Regions from separate parts of the Allorhizobium sp. DMC15 genome, predicted to be linked through region 1. Evidence: predicted binding sites of a transcription regulator. Region 1 holds the regulator's gene; each other region holds the start of a gene.
The links. Region 1 encodes LexA, which represses DNA repair genes until DNA is damaged. Its sites were predicted from a motif close to TGTTCNNNNTGTGTTCNG; they were not measured.

Region 2: a site for LexA is predicted at 4,466-4,483, ahead of ACT53S_RS01375 (YifB family Mg chelatase-like AAA ATPase). Genes of this name have one in related genera too.
Region 3: a site for LexA is predicted at 4,566-4,583, ahead of ACT53S_RS08750 (ATP-dependent helicase). Genes of this name have one in related genera too.

What each region holds. Positions count from the first base shown of each region.
Region 1 covers NZ_JBQUZB010000003.1:270,065-277,283, forward strand. The annotation lists gene ACT53S_RS15595 (ComEC/Rec2 family competence protein) at 1-2,037, shown strand, start outside; gene lexA (transcriptional repressor LexA) at 2,031-2,744, opposite strand; gene ACT53S_RS15605 (DUF1003 domain-containing protein) at 2,958-3,500, shown strand; gene ACT53S_RS15610 (VOC family protein) at 3,524-4,417, shown strand; gene kdsA (3-deoxy-8-phosphooctulonate synthase) at 4,414-5,262, shown strand; gene eno (phosphopyruvate hydratase) at 5,477-6,751, shown strand; gene ACT53S_RS15625 (FtsB family cell division protein) at 6,894-7,211, shown strand.
Region 2 covers NZ_JBQUZB010000001.1:271,635-278,853, reverse strand. The annotation lists gene ACT53S_RS01390 (LysE family translocator) at 1-75, shown strand, start outside; gene cysK (cysteine synthase A) at 199-1,167, shown strand; gene ACT53S_RS01380 (HWE histidine kinase domain-containing protein) at 1,677-2,732, shown strand; gene ACT53S_RS01375 (YifB family Mg chelatase-like AAA ATPase) at 2,842-4,371, opposite strand; gene gshB (glutathione synthase) at 4,571-5,518, opposite strand; gene ACT53S_RS01365 (cupin domain-containing protein) at 5,614-6,105, opposite strand; gene ACT53S_RS01360 (sn-glycerol-3-phosphate import ATP-binding protein UgpC) at 6,198-7,219, opposite strand, start outside.
Region 3 covers NZ_JBQUZB010000002.1:35,689-42,907, forward strand. The annotation lists gene ACT53S_RS08740 (efflux RND transporter permease subunit) at 1-3,107, opposite strand, end outside; gene ACT53S_RS08745 (efflux RND transporter periplasmic adaptor subunit) at 3,104-4,348, opposite strand; gene ACT53S_RS08750 (ATP-dependent helicase) at 4,626-7,094, shown strand; gene ACT53S_RS08755 (thymidine kinase) at 7,116-7,219, opposite strand, start outside.

The DNA.
Region 1 (7,219 bases):
GAGCGGCGGGAGGCGGGGTCGGCCGGCGAATGGCGCTATGTCATCCGCGTGGCGGCGACCGCCGAGCCGGCTCTGCGCCGCGCGCCGCAGCGCATTTCGGTCTTGGCCCGAAGCCAACATGAGGGGTTCAGGATCGGCGAGGGCATCACCGGCCGTCTGCGGTTGTCGCCGCCGTCGGGCCCGGCGCTGCCCGGTCTCAACGATTTTGCCTTTCAGAGCTATTATGCCGGGATTGGCGCGGTGGGGTTCTTTCTTGGCGCTCCGGAACGGCCGGCGACGGCTGCCTCGCCGGTCGTGGACCCGTGGACCCGGCTGGATCGATGGCTGTTTTCCCTGCGCGACCGGATCTCCGATCGTATCCATGCCGTACTGCCCGGCGATACCGGCGCATTCGCCGCATCCATCATCACCGGTGAACGGCGCTCGATGTCGCAGGAGGCGACGGATGCGTTACGGCTTTCGGGGCTTGCCCATATCACCGCGATCTCCGGTCTCAACATGGCGCTTGCCGCCGGTATCTTCTTTGTCGGCCTGCGGGCACTGTTGAGCCTCCTTCCGGGTTTAGCGCAGCACTATTCCATAAAGAAAATCGCAGCCGCCGGCGCACTTCTGGCGGCGACCGCCTATGTCCTCATATCCGGTTACCAGGTTTCGGCATTGCGCGCCTATCTGATGACCGCGATCTTGCTGGTTGCCGTGCTGATCGACCGGCCCGCGATCAGTCTGCGCAACCTGTCTGTCGCGGCGATCCTGATCCTGGTCGTGCAGCCTTCCGCCGTCATGGGGCCGAGTTTTCAGATGTCTTTTGCCGCGACGGCAGCCCTGATCGCTGGCTATGCAGCCTGGCGCACGAGGCCGCGCACCCTCTGGCCGGCTCCCCAATCGGTCCCGGGCAAACTGGCAAGCTTTGTGCTGAAATTCGTCGGTGGGACGCTCGCCACATCCCTGATTGGCGGTTTGTCGACGGCCATTTTTGCGGTCACGCATTTCCATCGCCTGTCCATGCACGGGCTTGAGGCCAATCTGGCGGCCATGCCGCTGATCTCGATCGTGGTCATGCCGGCCGGCTTCATCGCCATGCTGATGATGCCGCTCGGCCTTGATGCCCCATTCTTTTGGATCATGGGTCTCGGACTTGATCTCGTCCTGCAGGTTGCGCACACCGTCGCCGGCTGGGATGAGGCGGCGCTCATCCCGCGTCAGCCGGGCTGGTTTCCAGCACTCACCGTGACCGCGCTCCTGCTGATCACGTTACTGCATACGCGGCTACGGCACGCCGGGAGCGTTCTCTTGATCGTCACGCTGGCTGCGTCCTGGCTGCGTCCAGCAGATAGGCCGGCCGATCTGCTGGTCAGCGAGGATGGCCGCCTCGTCGCGTTTTGGCCGAGGCCGCGAAGCGATGCTGAGGCGAAGACCCTCGCTACCAACCGCGTGCGTCCATCGACCTTCCTTTTTGACCAGTGGAAGCCTGCGCTCGGTGTCGAAAATCATCGGCCACCGGACCAAACAGACGCACTCGTCCTCCCGCCACCGGCCGATTGGAAAAAGGAGGAGACATGGGATGCGGTGACAAAACAACAGGCAGGCAAGGTATTGGACCAACTGGCAGGATCCGCCGCGGGCGACCGCTTCACCTGCGCTCGCGGTGCCTGTGCGGCAAAGATTGCCGGCCTCTGGACCGTGCTCGTCATCGACCGCGCCGATATTGCCGGCCTCGCCTGTGACGTCGCCGACATCGTTGTGCTCGGCGTCCGCAGCCGCCTGACCCGCTGCAATTCAGGCGCGATCTTGATCAGCGAAACGACATTGCGCGCAAGCGGCGCTCTCGAGTTGCGGCTTGGTGATCGCCACGAAAGAAAAATCGAAGTCACGTCAGCGCTGGCAGGCCCGCCACGCCCATGGACGGTGCATCGCCTCTACGACTGGCGAACCGGGGGGACTGCCTCCCAACACGGTTTCAAGGCCGCCCTTTTGGCAACCAGACCCCAGCCTCTGGCCGCCACGACATCAGATGACGGCGCGGCGACGGATCAGTGATAGCGCCGGATCAGGCCGACAAGCTTCCCTTGGATCTTGACCCGGTCCGGCGGGAAAATGCGTGTCTCGTAGGCCGGGTTGGCAGCCTCCAGCGCGATCGAGGCACCACGGCGGCGAAACCGCTTCAGTGTTGCTTCCTCGTCATCGACCAATGCCACGATGATGTCGCCGGGATTGGCGTTCGAGGCGTTGCGGATGATCACGGTATCGCCGTCGAGAATACCGGCATCAATCATCGAATCGCCCTTGACCTCCAGGGCATAGTGTTCGCCAGAACCGATCATCTCAGCCGGAACGGTAATGTCATGCGTGTTGTTCTGGATAGCCGAGATCGGCACGCCGGCGGCGATGCGCCCCATGACAGGCACGCTGACCGACGCATTCTGATCGTCGTTGCTGGGACGCGCCGGGGCAGGCGGCGGCGTCTTTCCCAGGCTGCCTTCGATGACGCTTGGCGCAAACCCACGCCGCGGTTGCAGGCTGGGCGTATAGGCCTCCGGTAGCTTGATCACTTCAAGAGCACGCGCGCGGTTGGGAAGCCGCCGGATGAAGCCCCGTTCTTCAAGCGCCGTGATGAGCCTGTGAATGCCGGACTTCGATGCCAGGTCGAGGGCGTCCTTCATCTCGTCGAAGGACGGAGGCACACCCGATTCTTTCATCCGCTCGTGAATGAAGAGAAGCAGTTCCTGTTGCTTGCGCGTCAGCATATGCGGGGCCCCGTTTGTGAAACAAATCCAGAACAGACACTATATGTTCCATATGTGTTCCGCAAGTAGATAAATTTCCGTGAACAACCCGTATGAAAATGCGATAGGCGTCTTCGGCCGGGTGCTGGCAACCTTGCATGTCCGATCGATGCTGGCAGCCAGACAGCCGGGAGCAAGTCCGAGCAACGAATTGAAATCTCTGTGAGTTACACCATGCTGAAAGACTTGGAGAACACTCTGCTCGGGAAGCAGGCCGACCAACTGACATCGGCAGAGAAGAAGGTTCTGGTCAAGGCTCGCCAGCGCCGAACGGTGTCGACCAATGCCGGCGAGGACTTTCTCGCCGGGGCAAGTTTCGGTCAGCGTCTGGCCGATTCGATTGCCCGGATCGGCGGCTCCTGGAGCTTCATCATTGGCTTCGTTGTCTTCCTCCTCGCCTGGGTTGTTCTCAACACGGTGATCCTGGTAGCCCGTCCGTTTGACGCCTACCCCTTCATCTTTTTGAACCTGATCCTCTCGATGGTGGCCGCCATTCAGGCGCCGATCATCATGATGAGCCAGAACCGCCAGGCCGAGCGTGACCGCTTCATGGCCGCGAAGGACTATGAGATCAATCTGAAGGCCGAGATCGAGGTTCTCGCGCTCCACCACAAGATCGATGAGCAGGTGTTGAAGGAATTGCGCGACACCCGGGCCGAGATCGATGCGCTCCGTGAGGCGATCGAGGCCCTTACAAAGCGCTCGGGTAATTCCTAGTTTGGTCGTAACGGAGTATCTTCATGTCGCCTGTTCCCGCTTTGCCGCGCGCTTTGGACCACCTTGTGCTGCCGGTGATCGATCTCGTTACTGCCAGACAGCGGCTAAGCCGCCTTGGGTTCACCGTGGCAGCCGATGCTCGTCACCCTTTCGGCACTGAAAACGCCTGTGTTTTCTTCCGCGACGACACCTATCTCGAACCGCTTGCCGTCGGCAGCCGGGAAGACTGTCTGTCGGCGGTGCGGGCCGGGAATGTTTTTGTCGCGCGTGACCAGGCTTTTCGGTTCCGAAGGGGCGAGGGTCTCTCGGCAATCGTCGTCAAGACCGATGACGCCGGAGCAGATCATGCGAGCTTTGTCGCCGAAGGTTTGAGCGGTGGTGAACTGCTGGGCTTTTCGCGCGAGTTTCGCTTTCCCAATGGCCGCAAAGTAGAGGGATCTTTTCGGCTGGCCTTCGCCGCCGATCTGCGCTCGCCCGACTTTTTTGCTTTCGCCTGTGAGCGCGTGAACCCCTTGCCCGCCGATCGCGGTGCTTTGCTGGACCACGCCAACGCGGCAGCAGGCCTGAGAGGCGTGGTGCTGTGCGAGAATAATCCGAGCGATTTCCAGTATCTGTTGGAGACGGCGCTGCGGCAGCGCGACGTCACGGCCGATTCTTTCGGACTATCGATCGAAGCGGCCAATGCCAGGGTCGATGTCCTGACACCAGATGGACTGTCGGCTCGATACGGGTTCTCGGATGCGCGCGAAGAACGGGGTCTGCTCGGGGCGGTGGTTGTGGTCGCGAGCCGTGATCTCGGCGTGACAGAAGCCTGCCTCGCTGCTAATGGCGTCCGCTATCACAAAACAGGAGCGCGCCTCGTTGTCGCGCCGGAGAAAGGCCAGGGTGTCGCCTTCGCCTTCGAGGAGTTGAAATGAGCACTGTGACCAATTCCGAAGTCGTCGTCGGTGAAGGCGAGGGCCGGGCCGTCTTCTCGCAGAAGGGCCGCTTCGCCCTGATTGCCGGCCCTTGCCAGATGGAGAGCCGCGATCATGCGTTCATGATCGCCGGTCGTCTGGTGGAGCTGTGCCGCGAGCTTGGCCTCGGCCTCGTGTACAAGTCCTCCTTCGACAAGGCGAACCGCACCTCGCTGTCGGCTGAGCGCGGCATCGGTCTGGAAAAGGCAATGGAAGTCTTCGCCGACATCAAGAAGGAATACGGCATCCCGGTGCTGACGGACATCCACACGGAAGAACAGTGCGCGGCCGTCGCCCCGACGGTCGACGTCCTGCAGATCCCGGCCTTCCTCTGCCGCCAGACCGATCTCTTGGTCGCCGCGGCCAAGACCGGCCGCGTGGTGAACGTCAAGAAGGGCCAGTTCCTGGCGCCCTGGGACATGAAGAACGTGCTGAACAAGCTCAATGCCAGCGGCAATCCGAATGTCCTCCTCTGCGAGCGCGGCGCCTCCTTCGGTTACAACACGCTGGTCTCCGACATGCGCTCGCTGCCGATCATGGCGGGTATGGGTGCGCCGGTGGTCTTTGATGCCACGCATTCGGTGCAGCAGCCGGGCGGGCAGGGCGGCTCCTCCGGCGGCCAGCGCGAATTCGTTGAAACGCTCGCCCGTGCGGCGGTCGCCGTTGGCGTCGGCGGTCTCTTTGTCGAGACCCATCAGGATCCGGACAATGCGCCGTCCGATGGACCGAACATGGTTCAGATCGACAACATGCGCCGTCTTCTCGAAAAACTGATCGCCTTTGACGACATAGCCAAGGCCGTTTGACACACTTTCCCGGCGCTTCAATCGGCTAAAGAAGATGCAGCGCCGGGAATGCCGCTTTAAATCGATTAGATTTTCGTTCATCCCGCTTCCGATCCGTCATTGTATTTTCCCGATCATCGGGTAAGACAGGGTGACTCACAGGCAGGTCCGCGGGCGTCGCGCCAGGGTGATCGGCCGCCGAGCCTTGTCCAATTTCCGTCTACAGGGAGCGAACATGACCGCCATTACCGACATCATCGGCCGCGAGATCCTCGACAGCCGTGGCAACCCGACCGTCGAGGTCGACGTCTATCTCGAAGACGGCAGCTTCGGCCGCGCCGCGGTTCCTTCGGGCGCGTCCACCGGTGCGCATGAAGCCGTCGAACTGCGCGATGGTGGCTCGCGTTACCTCGGCAAGGGCGTCGAAAAGGCCGTCGAAGCCGTCAACGGCGAGATCTATGATGCGATCGGCGGTCACGAAGCCGAGAACCAGATCCAGATCGACAATCTGATGATCGCGCTCGACGGCACGCCGAACAAGGCTCGTCTTGGCGCCAACGCCATCCTCGGCGTATCGCTCGCTGTCGCCAAGGCTGCCGCTCAGTCGGCCGGCCTGCCGCTCTACCGTTATGTCGGCGGCCCGAACGCCCATGTCCTGCCGGTTCCGATGATGAACATCATCAACGGCGGCGCTCATGCCGACAACCCGATCGACTTCCAGGAGTTCATGATCGTGCCGGTTGGTGCCGAGACCATCCGCGACGCAGTCCGCATGGGTTCGGAAGTCTTCCACACCCTGAAGAAGCAGCTCGCAGCCGACGGCCACAACACGAACGTCGGTGACGAAGGCGGCTTCGCGCCGGGTCTCGCTTCGGCGCCTGCCGCGCTCGACTTCATCATGAAGTCGATCGAGAAGGCCGGCTACCGTCCGGGCGAAGACATGCACATCGCGCTCGACTGCGCCTCGACCGAATTCTTCAAGGACGGCAAGTATGTTCTCGAAGGCGAAGGCCGCACGCTGGAGCCGGAAGCCATGGCGGAATATCTCGCCGAGCTTGCTGCCAAATACCCGATCTTTTCGATCGAAGACGGCATGGCCGAAGACGACTGGGACGGCTGGAAGACCTTGACCGACAAGATCGGCAAGAAGGTTCAGCTCGTCGGCGACGACCTCTTCGTCACCAATTCGGCCCGCCTGCGCGACGGTATCAAGATGGGCGTCGCCAACTCGATCCTCGTCAAGGTCAACCAGATAGGTTCGCTGTCGGAAACCCTCGACGCCGTGTCGACCGCACACCGCGCGGCTTACACCGCCGTCATGTCGCACCGCTCGGGCGAGACCGAGGATTCAACGATTGCCGATCTCGCGGTTGCCACCAACTGCGGTCAGATCAAGACCGGTTCGCTCGCCCGCTCGGACCGCACCGCGAAATACAACCAGCTCATCCGCATCGAGGAAGAGCTCGGTCCGCAGGCGGTTTATGCCGGGACATCCATCCTGCGCGGTTGATCGTTGTAGACAACACTGAATTTTAAGCCCGCGCCGGGCAACCGGCGCGGGCTTTTCATTGCCAGTCATTTTCGGTCAACGATCGGTTAAGACATCCCCGCTACTTTGAGCGAAAGTTACGCGTTTTAAGGCAGTTGTCGGCATGTGGACCAGGCATCACAAGAAGAAGAAATACGGACGTCTTGCCCTCCCTGCCATCACCGTCGCCTTCCTTTCCTACTTCGGATATCATTCGGTGCATGGCGACTATGGCCTCAAAGCAGGTCAGCAGTTCGATCGGCTCCAGCTGGCTCGAACGGCTGAGCTCGATAAGCTCGTGAAGCAGCGCATGCAGCTGGAGAAAGAGGTGAGCCTGCTCAGCGACGGCTCGCTCGATGAAGATATCATCGACGAAAAGGCGCGTTACCAGCTGAATATGTCGCGCCCCGATGAAATCGTGATATTCAACACCTATTTCTGATAAACCGG
Region 2 (7,219 bases), on a different contig from region 1:
CTCAAGCTGCTCAATCGCGGAGCGGCAGGGATCCTTGCCGGCACCGCTGCCTATATCGCGGCCCGTCCCGTCTAACCTTTTCCTCTCCCGGCGGAGGATTATTTCCCGTTTCAAAGACTGCGGAAACAAACGGTTCTGGCGGGCGGCAGACAATCTGCCTATCTTGTCTGCAAGCAAAAATCCGAAAGGGAGTGAAACATGACGGATACCAAGAAACCCGGGCGTGGACGCGTTTACGGATCGATCACCGAGACGATCGGCGACACACCCATCGTGCGGCTCGACAAGCTGGCCAAGGAAAAGGGCGTGAAGGCGCATCTGCTCGCCAAGCTCGAATTCTTCAACCCGATCGCCTCGGTCAAGGATCGCATCGGCGTGGCGATGATCGAAAGCCTGGAAGCCCAAGGAAAGATCACGCCCGGCAAGACCACGCTGATCGAGCCGACCTCCGGCAATACCGGCATCGCGCTCGCCTTTGCGGCCGCCGCCAAGGGTTATCGACTGATCCTGACCATGCCCGAGACGATGTCGATCGAGCGGCGCAAGATGCTGGCCCTGCTCGGCGCTGAGCTTGTTCTGACTGAGGGCGCCAAGGGCATGAAGGGCGCGATCGCCAAGGCGCAGGAACTGGCCGAGACGACGCCGGATTCGATCATCCCCCAGCAGTTCGAGAACCCGGCCAATCCGGAAATCCATCGCAGAACCACAGCCGAGGAAATCTGGAACGACACCGATGGTTCGGTCGATATCTTCGTTTCCGGCATCGGGACGGGCGGTACGATCACCGGCACCGGCCAGGTGTTGAAGGCGAAGAAACCGTCGATCAAGGTCATCGCCGTCGAGCCCGCCGACAGCCCGGTGCTTTCCGGCGGCAATCCGGGACCGCACAAGATCCAGGGCATCGGTGCGGGTTTTGCCCCTGCCATCCTCGACACGCACATCTATGACGAGGTCGTCACCATCACCAATGACGAGGCATTCGAGCACGCCCGTCTCGTGGCGCGGCTGGAAGGCGTGCCTGTCGGGATCTCCTCGGGCGCTGCACTGACTGCCGCCATCAAGGTCGGCCAGCGGGAAGAGAATGCCGGAAAAACGATCGTCGTGATCATTCCCTCTTTTGCCGAGCGTTATCTTTCGACCGCCTTGTTTGCCGGCCTCGGCGAATAAAGCAACGGGATCGGACAGGCATCGATGCCTTGCGGGCTGACGCGGTTTTCCCTTGCCGCGTCAGCCGCCATTGCCTTGCGTGTGCGGCATGCGCGTTTCGGCTCCGCCTGCCTCGCATGCCCGTTCTCCCCGCCACGCTTTTATGTGTCGGACTGTTCTCATGTCGGCAGCCACAGACAGGTTCCCGAATCCGTGGTGACCGACTTTTCGGTCAGAGGACCGCAGTTGCGAACCTGAAGACGTGCCGATGCCGCCACGAGAGGGTTTGGTCCATGATTGCCGACGACCGGCCGAGGTCGCCCCGGCCGCCGAGGACCGCCACAGCTTGACGAACTCGGTATGTCGATCCTCTCTCTGCGGGAACGCGGAACCGGCAAACGCCGCGAAGAGTTCAAGCGCAGGATACGGTATCGTGGATTGTCGGCGCCTCCAGGGTTAGCTAGGGTCGCTATCTGGTTTTTCTGTTTTAACGTCGCATAATACGTCTTCCTGTCAGACGATTGAGGCCCATGCGCTCCTATTTCGACACCCTGCCGGCCTTTGCAGCAGTCCAGAAAACCCTGTCCAGCAAGGACAAGGTGGTCACATATGGCGCCAGTCTTGCCGTCTTCCTCGTCGCGCTGCTGCTTCGGGCCTGGCTCGACCCGCTGATGCCCGCGGGCTTTCCTTTCCTCACCTTCTTTCCAGCCGTCGTCATTTGCGGCTTCGTCTTCGGAGTGCGCCAGGGCATTCTGGTCGCGATCCTCTCCGGCCTCTCGGCATGGTATTTCTTCATCACGCCCTACCGCTTCGACGTTTCGGCCGGAACGCTCGTGGCAATGGGCCTCTATGTCTTCGTCATCGTGACGGACCTCACGCTGATTCACCTCATGATGGGTGCCTACCGGGCGGAAATAGCCGCCAGGCAGGAGACACAGCGCCTGGCGGACGGGCAGGAGGTGATGGCGCAGGAGCTTGACCACCGACTGAAGAACATCTTCGCCACCATCAACGCCATCATCAGCCTTTCCTTGAAGAATGCCTCCAGTGCGGAGGAGCTTGCAGCACGGCTGCGCGACCGGTTGACGGCACTCGGTCGATCAAACCTGCTCCTCAGGGGCCTGCGCGAAGGCGAGGATGCCTCGCTGCAGTCCGTCATCTTCCAGGCGCTCGAACCCTTTGCCGTGGTCGGCACGCCGCGCTTCTCCGCCTCCGGCCCCCGGGTTCCGGTCGGTGGCCAGACCGTCGTGGTGCTCAGCCTCATCCTGCACGAGCTTGGCACCAACGCCGCCAAATATGGCGCACTCAGCGTCGGCACCGGCCAGATCGACCTGACCTGGCGCCTCGAAGACGGCGCAGACGAAGAGAGCCGGCTCATCCTGGAATGGCGCGAGACCGGCGGTCCCGTGCCAACACCGCCGGAGGTCGGCGCCGGCGGCTTCGGCTCCACCCTGATGAAGCGCGTGATTGCCGGAGTTCGCGGCCAGGCCGAGATGCACTATCCGGAAACCGGGGCCGTCATCCGCCTGTCGCTGCCGACCGACATGCTGAGACCGGACGAAACCGGGCCACAGAACGCCCGATAGCGGCACATCCCCGTCTCTGCCGAACTGGATTTCCCGCATACGCACAGCTTTCCTCGGACGCGACTGGCTTGCTCGGGTCTCCTTTGCCTGCGAGCGGGCCATCGCGCATTCAGGCTGCGGCCGCTAGACGCTCCGAGGCGATGCGGTAGGAGATCGCTTCGGCAAGGTGGATGCGGCCCAGGGTTTCCACCCCGTCGAGATCGGCCAATGTTCGCGCCACCTTCAACACCCGGTGATAACCCCTGGCCGAAAAACGGAACTTGTCGGCCGCGTCACGCAGCAACTGGAGGCCAGAGGGATCAGGTTCGGCAAGCGTTTCGATCAGCGCTGTCGAGCAGCGGGCATTGGTCGAGAACGGCAGATCGAGCCGAGCAAAACGCTCGCGCTGGCGGTTGCGGGCAGCGGCCACGCGACGGGCAACGTCGGCACTGCTTTCGGCCGTGCCCGGCCGGATGAGGTCGGAAGCCGAGACTGCCGGCACATCGATGCGGATATCGATGCGATCCATCAGGGGGCCTGAAATGCGGCCTTGATACTCGCTCTGGCAGCGGATTCCGCGGGCGCAGACATGGCCGGGTTCACCCGCCATGCCGCAGCGGCACGGGTTCATCGCGGCAACCAGCTGGAAATCGGAGGGATAGGAGACACGGTGATTGGCGCGGGCAATGATGCATTCCCCGGTTTCGAGCGGCTGGCGGAGCGCATCGAGCACCGGCGGGGCAAATTCGGGGAGTTCGTCGAGGAAGAGAATGCCGTGATGGGCGAGCGAGGCCTCGCCCGGTCGGGCCTTCAGGCCGCCGCCGACCAGTGCCGCCATGGTGGCGGAATGATGAGGGGTCCGGAAGGGGCGGCGATCCGACAGCTTGCCGCCCGAAAGCTGGCCAGCGATCGAATGGATCATCGAAACTTCGAGCAATTCGGCCGCAGAGAGCGGCGGCAGGATCGAGGGCAACCGGGCTGCCAGCATCGACTTGCCGGAGCCCGGCGGGCCGACCATCAACAGATTGTGCCCGCCAGCAGCCGCCACTTCCAAAGCGCGCTTGGCGCTTTCCTGGCCCTTGATGTCGGCCAAATCCGGCAGGTTGGCGGGCAGTGCGCGCACGGACGGCTCCGGCCGCGACAGGATCTGGGTGCCGCGAAAATGATTGGCGAGGCCAATCAGGCTGCGCGGCGCGAGGATGTCGAGGTCTGCGCCGGCCCAGGCGGCTTCGGCGCCGCTGTCGGCCGGGCAGATCAGCCCCTTGTCGACAGAGTTTGCGCTGATCGCCGCCGGAAGCGCACCAGCGATGGGGGCAATCGTGCCGTCGAGATTGAGCTCGCCGATGACGAGATAGCCGGAGAGCGCGTCACCCGGAATGGCGCCCAGGGCTGCCATCAGTCCGAGCGCGATCGGCAGATCGAAATGAGACCCCTCTTTTGGAAGATCCGCAGGTGCCAGATTGACGGTGATCCTCTTCGGCGGCAGAGCGAGACCGGAGGCATGGAGCGCGGCTTGCACCCGTTCGCGACTTTCGGCGACTGCCTTGTCGGGCAGGCCGACGATCTGCATGCCGGGCTTGCCCGGTGCCACCATGACCTGGACATCGACGGGCACACCCTCGATCCCCTGGAATGCAACCGTACTGACACGCGCCACCATTGCCCGCCCTCGCCGATCGTCCCCTGGCCGCCACCTGCAACTTCATATTGCGTGTGTAGACAGGAACAATCTCGCATAAGGCGCAGGAATTGGCAAGAACATTTACGGAACATCCGCATCCCGCGATAGTCGTGGGGTTGCAACCGGTTGCAACAGCAGAACGTGCCGTGAACTTTATGAGCCGTTTCAGATGCTTGCGTCAGGCGCGCTTCCGCTCGATGGCATCCCACAGAAGTGCCGCGATGTCGGCGCCGCCGAACTTCTTGACTTCGCGGATGCCGGTCGGGGAGGTGACGTTGATCTCCGTCATGTAATCGCCGATGACATCAATGCCGACCAGGAGGAAGCCCCGTTCACGGAGAGCGGGACCGATGCGGGCGCAGATCTCGCGTTCGCGGGCGGTCAGTTCGGTCGGCTCCGGCCTGCCGCCAGCGTGCATGTTGGAGCGGGCGTCATGTTCGGCCGGGACGCGGTTGATCGCGCCCACCGGTTCGCCATCTACGAGGATGATGCGCTTGTCGCCCTTGCGCACAGCCGGCAGATAGCCCTGGGCGATGAAGGGTTCACGGAACATCTGGTTGAACATCTCCATCAACGAGGAGAAGTTGCGGTCATCGCGGGTCGAGTGGAAGACACCGGCGCCACCGTTTCCGTAAAGCGGCTTCAGGATGATATCGCCCTGCTCTTCCCGGAAGCGGGCGATCTCGGCCGGATCCTTGGTGATCAGGGTCGGCGGCATCAGGTCGGCGAATTCGGTGACGAAGATCTTTTCCGGCGAGTTGCGCACCCAGGCCGGGTCATTGACCACGAGCGTCTTCGGGTGAATACGCTCAAGCAGGTGCGTCGAGGTGATATAGCTCATGTCGAAGGGTGGGTCCTGACGCAGCAGGACGACATCCATCGTGGAGAGATCGACGCGCTCCGGCGCTCCGAGCGTGAAGTGATCGCCCTTGACGTCACGCAGTTCCATGGGCTCGACGGTCGCATAGACCTTGCCATCGCGCATCGACAGCCGGTCGGGCGTGTAGTGGAAGAGCTTGAAACCCCGGGCCTGCGCCTCGAGGCTCATGGCGAAAGTCGAGTCGCCCGCGATGTTGATCGTGGAGACGTGGTCCATCTGGACCGCGACATTGGTGATTTTCGCCATGGATCTGTCCTCGTTCAAAAGCAAGGCAGATTTAGGCTGCGCCGCCAGTGATGGCAACGGCGGCCGCCTTGAATTTTCCTGATGCTGCGATCACCTCAGAGGGCCGAGTACTTGCCCTGACGCAGCGCATTGCGCAGCCGGTACAGCGTGGCGAGCGGACCGGGGAAGGGTTTGCGCAGGAAGGCGATCTTGCGGACGTAATTGTCGATGCGCCAGGTGGCCCAGGTGCCCCCCCGGAAATAGGCAATGTCGCCGGCACGTAACAGTCGCACTTCGCCGTCCGCGTCGGTCACATGGACTTCCCCTTCCTGGATCACAACCGTCTCGTCCCAGTTGAAATACCAGCGGAATTCGCCTGCGGTGCAGTCCCAGACGGCGGTTGAACTGGCCTCGTCGGTGCTGGTCGAATGCTCGCCGATGCGCGCCAGCGGGGTGCCGCGAATGATCCAGTCGGAATTGATCGGAGCCGCCTTCATGGCGAGGTGATCAGCATGCGCGGCAACCACGGCAGCCGGGCCTTCGGTTCGGCGGCGTGGCGTGGCAAGCATCAGACCGACCATTCCGGCAATGAGCAATTTAATTGGCATAGGTTCCCCCGTGAATGCGACCGGGGGACGCTAGCAGCCATGCGCTAAAGTCCGGTTTGGCAGATCATTCAAATGCGATCTATCCGGAACCTTCAGGCGAAGCTCGGAACCGGCACCGGGCAAATGGCGGAATTGGCCTCGCCTGCCGTTGTCGCTTCGACCCTCTTGCCCGTTTCTGCCGAGAAGAAATGCAGTTTTTCGGGTGCTATCCGGACAGGCAGACGATCGGCAAGAGGAGCGTTGGGCGAAACGATCACCGTCAGCACCTGGTGACCGACCAGACCGTGGACCAGTCTCTGGGCGCCAAGTTCCTCGACATAATCCACCGCCAGAACGAACTGGGCGTCCTGCGGCTCCGCCGCCACCAGATCTTCAGCACGCAGCCCCAGGCGGATCGGGCCATCCGGCAGCAGACCGGGTATCTGCAAGGGGACGTCACCGAAGATGAGCCGCCCGTCTTCGACGACGCCGTCGAGCAGGTTCATGGCCGGCGAACCGATGAAGCTCGCGACGAAGGTGGAGGCGGGGCGATTGTAAACCTCGAGCGGCGTGCCAATCTGCTCTATGCGACCACCATTCAGCACCACCAGGCGATCAGCGAGCGTCATGGCCTCCAGCTGGTCGTGGGTGACGTAGATCGCCGTCGTCTTCAGCCGCTTCTGCAGTTTGCGAATTTCGCCACGCATGGAGACGCGCAGCTTGGCGTCGAGGTTGGAGAGCGGCTCGTCGAAGAGGAAGACGGCAGGCTTACGCACGATCGCGCGGCCCATGGCGACGCGCTGGCGCTGGCCGCCGGAAAGCGCACGTGGCTTACGGTCGAGATATTTCTCGATTTCGAGCATTCGGGCAGCTTCGGCGACACGGGCGGCGATCTCTTGCCTCGGCGTACCACGGTTCTTCAGGCCATAGGCGAGATTGTCGTAGACGGTCATATGCGGATAAAGCGCATAGTTCTGGAAGACCATGGCGATGTCGCGATCGGCAGGCTCGACCTCGTTGACCACGCGGTCAGCGATCGAGATCGTGCCTTGCGAGATTGCTTCGAGACCGGCCACCATGCGCAACAGTGTGGACTTGCCGCAACCGGAGGGGCCGACGAGCACGATGAACTCGC
Region 3 (7,219 bases), on a different contig from region 1:
CCCTTCAGGCTTGCATCGTCGAGCTCGCGTTTCAGCCGCGCCTCTTCATGAGCATGCGGCTTGGAGAACCGCGCCAGCAGCAGATAGGCCACGGGCGTGATGTAAAGCGTCACGAGAGTGGCAAACCCCAGCCCACCTACGATGACCCAACCGAGCGCGATGCGGGCCTCGGCGCCGGCGCCTTGCGCCAGAACAAGCGGGAAACCTCCGAGAACAGTCGCGATCATCGTCATCATCACCGGTCTTAGGCGGATCGCGCACGCATTCTCGATCGCCTCGCGCACGCTCTGCCCGCGGTCTCGCAGCTGGTTGGCGAACTCGACGATCAGAATGCCGTTCTTCGCCATGACCCCGACCAGCAGCACGAGGCCGATCTGGCTGTAGACGTTGAGCGTCGATCCGGTGATGACCAGTGCAAAGACGGCACAGGCAAGGCCCAGCGGAACCGTCGCCATGATGATCAGCCCTGAGATGACGCTTTCGAACTGTGCCGCCAGCACCAGGAAGATGATCGCGATGGCAAAGCCGAAGGTCAGTGCCATTCCATAGGAATTTTCCTGCAGGGTGGCAGCCTCCGCCAGAGGCACAAGGCGGGAACCCGGCGGCAGCAGCGGCTCTGCGATGGCCTTGACGGCCTCGACCGCGTCCCCGAGAGCGACGCCATCGTTCAGGCCGGCTGAGAAGGAGACGGAGGCCAGTTGCTGCTCGCGATTGAGCTGCGGTGCCACCGCCCGCTCCTCCAGTGTGGCGATCGTCGACATGGGCACGACGCGGCCGTCCGAGGTCGTCAGGAAGATGTTTTCGAGATCCGTCGGGTCGTTGATCGGCTGCGTGCTGGAGACGAGCCGCACCGGGATCGAATTCCCGTCGATGAAGACATCCGTCACAGACCGTCCTTCAAGCAGCGCCTGAAGCGACGTCCCGATCGCGTTGATGTCGACACCGAGGTCGGAGGCCCGCTCGCGATCGATGGTCACGGAGATCTGTGCCTGGGTCGGCTCGTTGTCGAGGCGCGGCGTCTGCAGGAGTGGGGAGTTGCCCAACTGATCGACGATCTTGATCGCCGCCTCGGTCAGCTTCTCATGGCTGCTGCCCACAAGCGCCATCTGCAGGCCGCTGCCGGCACCACGGATCCTGAGGCTGTTTGATTGGAACACGTTGCCGCGCACAGCCGGTACCTTCGCCGCCGCCGCATTCACATCCTGAACAATCTGGTCCTGCGTACGCGTGCGCTCGTCCCACGGTGCAAGCGTCAGCACCATGAAGGCACTGTTGGACGATCCCTGGCCCGAGATTGAGAACACGTTGCGGATTTCTCCACTGTCGACGAGGGGCTTCAAATTCTCCTCGACCCGCTGGACCTGGTCGCGCGTGTAGGCAAGGCTCGAACCCTGCGGTGTGGACAGGCGCATCATCACCATAGACCGGTCTTCGCGCGGCGTCAGTTCGCTGCGGATCGTGGTGAAGGTGGCATAGGCGGCGGCGGAGAACAGCACGGCGACCACAACCACGATAAGCGGGTTGCGCAGGCAGGCGCCGAGGCTGCGCCGGTAGACGGACGAGAAGCGCGCTCCGAAGCGGCCGAGAATGCCGTGGTCGCCGTGTTTCGCCTCCCGCAGCATGCGCGAGGCCATCATCGGGCAGAGCGTCAGCGCCGTCACCGAAGACAAGAGAACCGCAAATGCCAGCACGAAACCGAATTCGCGGAAGAGACCACCAAGCTGGCCTGGCAGGAACGAGAGCGGTACGAAAACGGCGGCAAGCGTCGCGGTCGTCGCAAGTACGGCGAAAAACACCTCCTGGGTCCCGAGCACGGCAGCAGCCCGCGGCCCCATGCCCTCAGACCGGCGCCGGACGATGTTCTCCAGCACGACGATCGCATCGTCGACCACAAGTCCGGTGGCCAGAACAATCGCCAGAAGTGTCAGGATATTGATCGAGAAACCGACCATGTAGATGGCGGCAAGCGTGCCGATCAGCGCCACCGGCATGGTGAGCGCAGGGATGAGCGTCGCCCGCCAGTCCCTCAGGAACAGGAACAGAACCACGAGAACGATCAGCGCCGAGAGAGACAGTGCGAGCTCAACCTCGTGCAGTGCGCCCTGAATGAAGACCGCGTCGTCGCTGCTCACCACGATTTTGGTCCCCTCGGGCAAAACATCCTGAAGGTCATCGACGGCCTGATGCACCCCGCTCGAAATGCTGAGCGTGTTCGACTGCGCCTGACGAATGACGCCGAGACCGACGCCGGCAACGCCATTGGAACGCAAGGCCGTGGAGCCATCGTCCGGCCCCAATGTCACCGTGGCGACATCGCGCAACCGCACCTGGTTGCCGATTAGCACGTTCTCGAAATCCGCGACCGAGGTCAAGCTGGCGGTCGCCCGCACGACGATGTCCTGGGTCTGGGATTCCAACGATCCGGCGGGCACGTCGAGGGAAGCCCCCTGCAGCGCCGTCGAGAGATCGGCGACTGAGAGACCGCGGCTGGCGAGAGCCGCCTGGTTCACGTCGATCCGGAACACCTTTTCCTGGTCGCCGTAAATCTCGACATCGGCCACACCATCAACGGCGGCCAGGCGGTCGGAAATCTCATTCTCGACCAACAGTGTCAGATCTTCCATCGACAGTGTCGTGGAGGTGACCCCGAGCCGCATGATCGGCTGCGAGTCCGAATCGGCCTTGACGATGCGCGGCTCGTCGACATCGTCCGGCAACTGGTTGCGGACGCGGCCGAGCGCATCGCGCACGTCATTGGCCGCAACCGCGAGATCGACATTGTCTGAGAATTCCAGGGTAGTCCGGCTGGAGCCGAACTGCGATCGGGAGGACATCGACTTCAACCCGCTGACCCGCGCGACCGCACCCTCTATGATGCGGGTCACCTCCTGGTCCATGGTCTGCGCCGACGCGCCGTCATAGTCCGTGCTGACGGTGATGACCGGCTGATCGACATCTGGCAATTCGCGAACCTCGATGCCGGCCAGGGCGGCGAGACCCGCGACGACGAGAAGCGTGTTGAGAACGGCTGCAAGAACAGGGCGACGGACGAAGAGAGCCGTGAAGCTGCGGCCGGACTGTTCCTGAGGTGTTTCGGAAGCGCTCATCGGACAGCCACCTCCGGTGCCTTCTCGTCGGACCCGGCATTGGCCACCTCGACGGCACCTCCTTCACGCACCCGTTGCAGACCTTCGATGGCCACGACGTCGCCCTCCTTCAAGGCGGCATCAATCAGCACCTGATCGGAATTGCGCTGGATGATCCGGACACGGGTCTTCACGGATTTGTTGTCGACGATCTGCCACACGAAGGAGCCCTGCCCGTCCCATTGGACCGCAAGCGGGTTGACCGCAGGATACCGGTCGCCTGGAAAGGTCATGGAGACTGCGAAAGACATGCCGGCACGCAGCACGTCATCGGGATTGTCGATCCGCGCACGGACCCGGATGGTTCGGCTCGCTTGGTCGACCCGGCTGTCGACGGCATCGACCGTACCGGTAAACCGCTGGCCGGGGCGCGCGACGGATGTGGCCTCGACCGCCATGCCGGGCTTTACCGCCGTGACGAACCGCTCGGGCGCCCAGAAGTCGACGAGCAGCTGCGAACGATTGTCGAGCGAGACGACCGCGCTCGAACTGGTGACATTGTCGCCGATGCTGACGCCGATGATGCCGATCACGCCATCGATCGGCGCGGTAATCTCCCGGCGCTTCAGGTTCAGTTCCGCCGTGGTTAACTGCAGCTCGGCCTGTTCACGGGCGATCTGTGCATCCAGAACCTCCAGGCGGGAAAAACTCTTCAGATTTCCATAGGAATCGGCCTTCTCGGTCGCACTGCGCAGCGCGACCTTCGCCTGGTCGCGCAGGATGACCTGCTCGTCGCTGTCGAGGCGGGCAATCACATCGCCCTTCTTGACGGTCTGGCCGGAGGTCACCAGGATTTCCGCGATCGTACCGGAAGCCTGTGGCATCACGGTAACCGCATCCACCGCCTCCCCGTCGCCGATTGCGTTCAGCCGGTCGTTGACAACAGCCGTCGCCACCGGCTGCGTGGCGACCAGGATGTTCTGGTTGCCGCGCCCGCCACCTCGCCGCTCGCCCTGCCCCTGCCCCTGCCCCTGCCCCTGCCCCTGAACGGCACCTTGGCGCTCCGCCTGGGCCTGCCGCCCCGGGGCTTGGCCTTCACCCGCCTGACCATCGGGATTGCCGGCGGAAATCATCGCGACCAGACGTTCCGGCACCCCCATCTGCACAAGGCTCTGCCCGGCCCCGGGTGAGACATAGACCCAGGCACAAAGTCCGACAAACAACAGCGCAACACTGATGGTGAGTTGCTTCCAAAGCGGCATGCAAGGCTCCAGATAAAAAACTTAAAAATGACCAGGGCGGAGTATGGGGCTCAGATTGTGTCTGGCAATGCCTCCGAGGCAAGCTTACTGATTTGTAATCTCGCGGAAATTCACGCGGGCGTGATCACCTTACCGACAGAGCATCGCGCAATCGGTCTGGCTTGCCCCGCACATTCGCACGTGAGGCCGGCTAAAACCGGTGATGAACCGGCCATGCCGGAATAAAACCAGAACGGCATCACTGGCCTTTCGAGACCGAATCACTACATTGAGCCGCATGAGTAACGGTTTCGACGATATCCCCTTCTTCGACGAGGAACCAGCGCCGCGCAAGCCGGCTGCCGCACCGGCCCCGCCGGCGTCAGGCGGACTGGGCATTGCCGCCCGCGCTATGGCAGCCCGTAGCCAGGCGAACACGCCGGATTACCTGAGCGGCCTCAACCCCGAACAACGCGAGGCGGTGGAAACCGTCGATGGCCCCGTGCTCGTGCTCGCGGGCGCCGGCACCGGCAAGACGCGCGTGTTGACCACCCGTATCGCCCATATCCTCGCCACCAACCGCGCCTTTCCGAGTCAGATCCTCGCCGTGACCTTCACCAACAAGGCCGCTCGCGAGATGAAAGAGCGTATCGGCCATCTCGTCGGCGGTGCCGTCGAGGGCATGCCGTGGCTCGGCACCTTCCACTCGATCGGCGTCAAGCTCTTGCGCCGCCACGCCGAACTGGTCGGCCTGTCCTCCGATTTCACCATTCTCGACACCGACGATGTCGTGCGCCTGATCAAGCAGATCATCCAGGCAGAAGGCCTCGACGACAAGCGCTGGCCGGCCAAGCAGTTCGCCCAGATGATCGATGGCTGGAAGAACAAGGGCCTTGATCCGAGCCAGATACCGGAAGGCGACGCCCGCGCCTTCGCCAATGGCAAGGGTCGCGAGCTCTATGTCGCTTACCAGAACCGCCTGAAGACGCTGAATGCCTGCGATTTCGGCGACCTGCTTTTGCATCCGATCCGCATGTTCAAGGCCAATCCGGACGTGCTGAAGGAATACCATCAGCGCTTCAAATATGTGTTGGTCGACGAGTATCAGGACACCAACACCGCGCAATACATGTGGCTGCGGCTGCTCGCCCAGCGTCCCCAGGGCGTGCCGCAGAATGTCTGCTGCGTTGGCGACGATGATCAGTCGATCTATGGCTGGCGCGGCGCCGAGGTCGACAACATCCTGCGCTTCGAGAAGGACTTTCCGGGCGCGAAGGTCATCAAGCTCGAGCGCAACTACCGTTCGACGGAACATATCCTCGGTGCAGCCGGCCATCTGATTGCCCACAACGAAGGTCGCCTTGGCAAGACCCTCTTCACCGACCGCGTTGATCCGAACGACGGCAAGGTCGTCGTCCACGCCGCCTGGGATTCCGAAGAGGAAGCCCGCGCCGTCGGCGAGGAGATCGAACAGCTCCAGCGCCAGCAGCATCCGCTGAACAACATGGCGATCCTGGTCCGCGCCTCCTTCCAGATGCGCGAATTCGAAGACCGTTTCGTCACGCTCGGCCTGAACTACCGCGTCATCGGCGGCCCGCGCTTCTACGAGCGCTTGGAAATCCGCGACGCCATGGCCTATTTCCGGCTGATCTGCCAGCCGGCCGACGACCTCGCCTTCGAGCGCATCGTCAACACGCCGAAGCGCGGTCTCGGCGACACCACGATCCGCGCCCTGCACGACTACGCCCGCGCCCGCGATATTCCGATGCTCGCGGCAGCTTCTGATATTATCGAGACCGACGAGCTGAAGCCCAAGGCGCGCAAGGCGCTGTTCGACGTGGTCGTGAGCTTCCGCCGCTGGAGCGAGCTTCTGGAGAACACGCCGCATACGGAGCTCGCCGAACAGGTCCTGGAGGAGTCGGGTTATACCGACATGTGGAAGAACGACAAATCGGCAGAAGCGCCGGGTCGTCTCGACAACTTGAAGGAACTCATCCGCTCGATGGAAGCCTTCGAAAGCATGCGCGGCTTCCTTGAGCATGTATCGCTGGTCATGGACGCCGAAACGAACGAAAACCTCGATGCCGTCTCGATCATGACGCTGCACTCGGCCAAGGGTCTGGAATTCGAGACCGTCTTCCTGCCCGGCTGGGAAGAAGGCCTCTTCCCGCATCAGCGCGCACTCGACGAAGGCGGCCGCTCGGGCCTCGAGGAAGAACGCCGCCTCGCCTATGTCGGCATCACCCGCGCCAAGCGCCGCTGCCACATCTGGTTCGTCTCCAACCGCCGAATCCATGGCCTCTGGCAGTCGACCATGCCGTCGCGCTTCCTCGACGAACTGCCGACGGCGCATGTCGAAGTCGCCGAAGCCGAGACCTCTTACGGCGGCTACGGCCGCAATCCCTACGGCCAGTCCCGCTTCGACAAGCAGGAACCGTTCCAGAACAGCTATTCCACGCCCGGCTGGAAGCGCGCGCAGGCCAACAAGACGGAAGCGACTCGCGACAACTGGGGCACCCGCTCCGGCCATGCGGTGGAGCGCATCGGCTACGGCGAAAGCGGTCCCAGGGCCAAGACGATCGACGGTGAACTGGTCGCAAAGTCGACCACGACAGAACCGTCACGCTTTACGGTCGGCGATCGTGTCTTTCACATGAAGTTCGGCAACGGCAATATCGCCTCGATCGAGGGCAACAAATTGACGATCGACTTCGACCGCGCCGGGCAAAAGCGGGTGCTGGACGGCTTCGTCGAAAAGGCCGGCTGATCGGAGCCGGCTAGCGTCGGCTCAGGCGGCGGGGTGCACTTCTTCCGCAGCAAAAGCGAGCTGCCAGTGGCGCCGGCAGAGCGAGGTATAGGTCTCGTTGCCGCCGATCAGCACCTGGGCGCCGT